2 regions of the Stenotrophomonas sp. GL_101 genome follow, and region 2 is predicted to be linked to the other one. Evidence: riboswitches for the same ligand, from Rfam matches in the RefSeq annotation. Region 2 holds a riboswitch; the other holds the start of a gene.
The links. A riboswitch is a leader RNA that binds a small molecule or an ion and turns the genes downstream of it on or off. The one in region 2 is predicted to bind glycine.
Positions count from the first base shown of each region.

Region 1: another riboswitch for glycine. It lies ahead of gcvP (aminomethyl-transferring glycine dehydrogenase); the one in region 2 lies ahead of AC3IR9_RS18535 (trimeric intracellular cation channel family protein).

Region 1 covers NZ_CM174432.1:3,481,398-3,483,779, forward strand. Annotated here, with positions in the region: gene AC3IR9_RS15445 (multidrug effflux MFS transporter) at 1-401, opposite strand, end outside; glycine riboswitch at 696-797, shown strand; gene gcvP (aminomethyl-transferring glycine dehydrogenase) at 887-2,382, shown strand, end outside.
Region 2 covers NZ_CM174432.1:4,211,031-4,213,412, reverse strand. Annotated here, with positions in the region: gene AC3IR9_RS18540 (MdtA/MuxA family multidrug efflux RND transporter periplasmic adaptor subunit) at 1-375, opposite strand, end outside; gene AC3IR9_RS18535 (trimeric intracellular cation channel family protein) at 660-1,277, opposite strand; glycine riboswitch at 1,369-1,459, opposite strand; glycine riboswitch at 1,480-1,562, opposite strand; gene AC3IR9_RS18530 (GIY-YIG nuclease family protein) at 1,607-1,876, shown strand; partial or broken gene AC3IR9_RS18525 (nuclear transport factor 2 family protein) at 1,917-2,179, shown strand.

The sequences.
Region 1 (2,382 bases), 730 kb from region 2:
CGCTGCGCGTCCGCGCCGTGGTACAGGTCGCGGATCACCGCGCGGCCCACGATCACCCCGACGCCAGCGGTCACGCCCTGCAGCGCGCGGAACACCAGCAAGGTGGGCATGTCGCGCGACAGTGCGCAGCCGATCGAGGCACCGATGAACAGCACCAGCCCGCCGATGATCACCCGCTTGCGCCCGAACGCGTCGGACAACGGCCCGTGCGCCAGGCTCATCAGGCCGTAGAACAGCAGGTAGACACTGATGGTCTGCTGGACCGCGACCTGGTCGACCTGCATGCGGTCACCCAGCAACAGGAAGGCCGGGAAGATGGTGTCGATGGAGAACGGGCCGAACATCGCCAGGCCTGCGAGCAGCAGGGCCAGACGGCGGGTCGAGGGCGAGGCGGGCGTCATGCGGGCTTCCGTCTGGGCTATGCGCGAAACGCACGGCGGGCGCCAGCCCGGAACGGGCGACGCCAGATGAATACGAGGATCCGGCCATCATAGGCCTTTGCCGGGCACCGCACCATGCCTACCGCCCCGTTCCGGCGTGGGCGGGTGCGCCCATTCATGCGTGGTAGGGCCGCAGCCGGCGAGGCCACTGGGCTATAATCGCCGGGCTACATGGTGGGAGAAGCGGAGCGTTGTTTTGAAGCCCCCGCTGCCGAAGGCGCAACGCCCGTAATCGCTCAGGCCCGATACCACCCGCATCAAAACTCTGGAGAGACCGGCCACTGCCGGCGCCGAAGGGGCACGAAGCACGCAGATGCGCGCTTTTAAACTCTCAGGCAAAAGGACAGAGGGGCACCCAGGAAGACCGCAAGGTCCGGTGGTTGGCGCGCGCCTGCGACGCGCCCCGGTCCGTGCAGACTTCCGAACGTGCGTGCCCACTCTTCGAGATGCCAGCCATGTCCCCGACTACCTCCGCCCAGCGCGCCCCCTCCCTGCGCGAGCTTGAACACAGCCACGCGTTCGTCGAACGCCACATCGGCCCCAACGACGCCGAGATCGCGCAGATGCTCGACGTGGTCGGCCACGCCTCGCTGGACGCGCTGACCGATGCGATCGTCCCGGCCGGGATCAAGTCGCCGGCCCCGCTGGCGCTGCCCGACTCGCTGACCGAAGTGCAGGCACTGGCCAAGATCCGCGCCATCGCCGACAAGAACCAGGTGTTCCGCACCTTCATCGGCCAAGGCTACTACGGCACGCTCACCCCGAACGTGATCCTGCGTAACGTGCTGGAAAACCCGGCGTGGTACACCGCCTACACGCCCTACCAGGCCGAGATCTCGCAGGGCCGCATGGAAGCGCTGATCAACTTCCAGACCCTGTGCGCCGACCTCACCGGCATGGAGATCGCCAACGCCTCGCTGCTGGACGAAGCCACCGCCGCGGCCGAAGCGATGACCCTGGCCAAGCGTTCGGCCAAGAGCAAGTCCGACACCTTCTTCGTGCATGACGCGGTGCACCCGCAGACGCTGGAACTGCTGCGCACCCGCGCCGAGCCGATGGGTATCGTGCTGCGCGTGGGCACCCCGGCCGAAGCGCTGGAAGCGGACAGCTACGGCGTGCTGCTGCAGTACCCGGACACCTTCGGTCATATCGGTGACTACAAGGCGCTGGCCGATGCCGTGCACGCACGCGGCGGCCTGGTGGCCGTGGCCACCGACCTGCTCGCGCTGACCCTGATCGCCGCTCCCGGCGAATGGGGCGCGGACATCGTGGTGGGCAACTCGCAGCGCTTCGGCGTGCCGTTCGGTTTCGGTGGCCCGCACGCGGCCTTCATGGCCTGCCGCGACGCCTACAAGCGTTCGATGCCGGGCCGCCTGATCGGCGTCTCGGTCGATGCACAGGGCAACGCCGCCTACCGCCTCACCCTGCAGACCCGCGAGCAGCACATCCGCCGCGAGAAGGCCACCTCCAACATCTGCACCGCACAGGTGCTGTTGGCGGTGATGGCCTCGATGTATGCGGTGTACCACGGCCCGGACGGCCTGACCCGCATCGCGCGCCGCACCCACCGCCTGGCCGCGATCCTGGCCGCCGGCCTGCGCAGCGCCGGGGTGAATGTCGGCGAGCACTTCTTCGATACCCTGCATGTCAAGGACATCGACGCCAAGGCGATCCATGCCAAGGCCGCCGCGGCGCGCATCAACCTGCGCGCGATCGACAGCGAAGCAGTCAGCATCAGCCTGGATGAGACCGCTACCCGCGCTGACATCGTCGCGCTCGGCCAGCTGTTCGGCGCCACCGTCGACGTGGACGCGCTCGACGCGGCCACCACCGATGCACTGCCGGCCGGCCTGGTGCGCACCAGCGCGTTCCTGACCCACCCGGTGTTCAACACCCACCACAGCGAACACGAACTGCTGCGTTACCTGCGTTCGCTGGCGGA
Region 2 (2,382 bases):
CTGCTGCTGGGTGCCCAGCGCGCGTGCCAGCTGCACCTGGTAGGCGCGCGGATCGATCTCGGCGATCAGGTCGCCGGCACTGACGTGTTCGCCCTCGCGGAATGCCAGCCGCAGCAGTTCGCCGTCCACGCGGCTGCGCAGGCTTACCGTATGCAGCGGGGTCACCGTGCCGAGTGCCTTGAGCCTCACCACCAGGTCTTCGCGCACGACCGCGGCCACGCGCACGGGCGTGGCCGTACTGGCCGATGCCAGCTCGGCGGCCGGCGCCGGCGACAACAGCCGCCAGGCGGTGACGGCAGCGGCCAGCACGGCCACGATCAGCAACGGTTTGAACAGACGGCGGGTACGCGACGGCGGGGGCAGCGGGGCAGACATGGGGCATCCTGCGCACCTGCCCAACGGCCGGCGCGTCCATGAGTAACCGGCCCGTGGGGGCAGGCAAGGCGAAGTGGGGTTGTCTGGCGGGGCCGGCGGTTCAATGCCGCAGCGTGGCTGGATGCCGTCGGCGAGGACGGGCCGCCATGGTACCCCGCGAGGATGCGGACGCTCGCATGCCCTTGGTCATGGCTGTGTGTGCCGACCAACGGTCGGCACCTACCGTGATTGGGCGGCCTCCCCCCTGGTAGGTATCGACCGTTGGTCGATACGGTGCTGCGCCTTCAATGCACCTCGTCGCGATACACGAACTTCGGCATTTCCCATTTGAAATGGATGGCCAGCAACCGCAGCAGGAAACCACCGCCCAGGCACCACAGCGTGGCCGCATTGAGCGACACGCCCAGTTCCAGCAGCCCCAGGTACGCCGCGCCGGTCAGCAGGGTGATCACGGCATACAACTCCTTCTGGAAGATCAGCGGCACCTCGTTGCACAGCACATCGCGCAGCACCCCGCCGAAGGCGCCGGTCAACATGCCCGAGATCAGCACGATCGGCACCGTATGCCCGGCGTCGCGCGCGACCGCGCAGCCGATCAGGGTGAAGGCGATCAACCCCAGGCCATCCAGCACCAGGAAGGTGCGGCGGAAGTGGTGCATCCAGCGCGCCACCCAGGTGGCGATCAACGCCGCGCAGATGGTGAAGCCCAGGTACTCGGGGTGCTTCACCCAGCCCAGCGGGTAATGCCCGAGCACGATGTCGCGCAGCGAGCCACCCCCGAGCGCGGTGACGCAGGCGATGATGATCACCCCGAACAGGTCCATGCGCCGTCGCCCGGCGGACAGTGCACCGGTCATGGCTTCAGCGGAAATGGCGATGAGATAGATAAGGGAGAGCAGCATGGGGAGGCTCCGGACACGGCAAGGCGGGGACGGAAACACGCGCCTCGCACGCCAGCGCGGTGCACTGTCGTGAGGGTGGGATTCCCGCTGCCGCTCCCGCTGTCCTTTTGCCTGAGAGTTCAGTGGCCAGGCCACGTGCCCCTTCGGCGGGTCATTGAAGACCTCTCTCCAGATCGGCGTGTCGGATGCATGGTTGATGGCGTATCGAGCCACCGGCCTGAGCGATTATGGGAGCCTGCGCCTTCGGCGGGCGCCAGCGCGGCGCCTCTCTCCTGCATCCGGGGCGGATTCTAGCAGCCGCCGGGCCCGGTCCGGTGGATAATCCCGGTATGCCCGCTGAACCTGTCCTCTGGTACCTGTACCTGCTCGAATGCCGCAACGGCAGCTATTACGCCGGCATCAGCAATGACGTGGAGGCGCGGTTCCAGGCGCATCTGGCCGGCAAGGGCGCCAGGTACACCCGTGCCAATCCGCCACTGAAGGTGCTGGCGATGCGCGCCTACCCGGACCGGGCGGCCGCCTCGAAGGCCGAGTGGCAGCTCAAGCGCCAGCCGCGCGGGCGCAAGCTGGCGTGGTTGCAGGCCGCTGGCGCCTCGTAGGGCCGGGCGCTGCCCGGCTGGGCAAGGTGGCAGCGTCGGTCTCGACGGCGACGCAGCGCGCGTGGCGCGTTCGCTGCATCCAGACCTGGTCAAGCGCGCGATCCTGGGCGACACGCCCGACGAGCCGATGGGGCCTGCGCCGGACGGAGCCGCCGCTGCAAGGTGCTCGATGTCACCGGTAACGCCGCTTCGGTGCGCCTGGAGACGCCGTGGTTCGTGGACTATTTCCACATGGGCAGGTTTGGTGAGCGGTGGATCATCATCAATGCGCCGTGGTACGCCAAGCCGAAAGGGCAAGTGTAGATCCACGCTGATCGTTGCGTCCTCCGGCCGTGTGCGAAAACCCCGGAGGCGCGGATTGCGCTGCCGTTGTCGCAGCTGGAATAGTGGGCTGCGTCGCAACGTGCGGTTTTCCTATCGGTTTCGTTCTGATCTGATAACACGCCGCCTGCCCTTGCGAGCGCTGGGTTTGATGCATCTGCGTCACCAGCGTTGACGCAAATGCC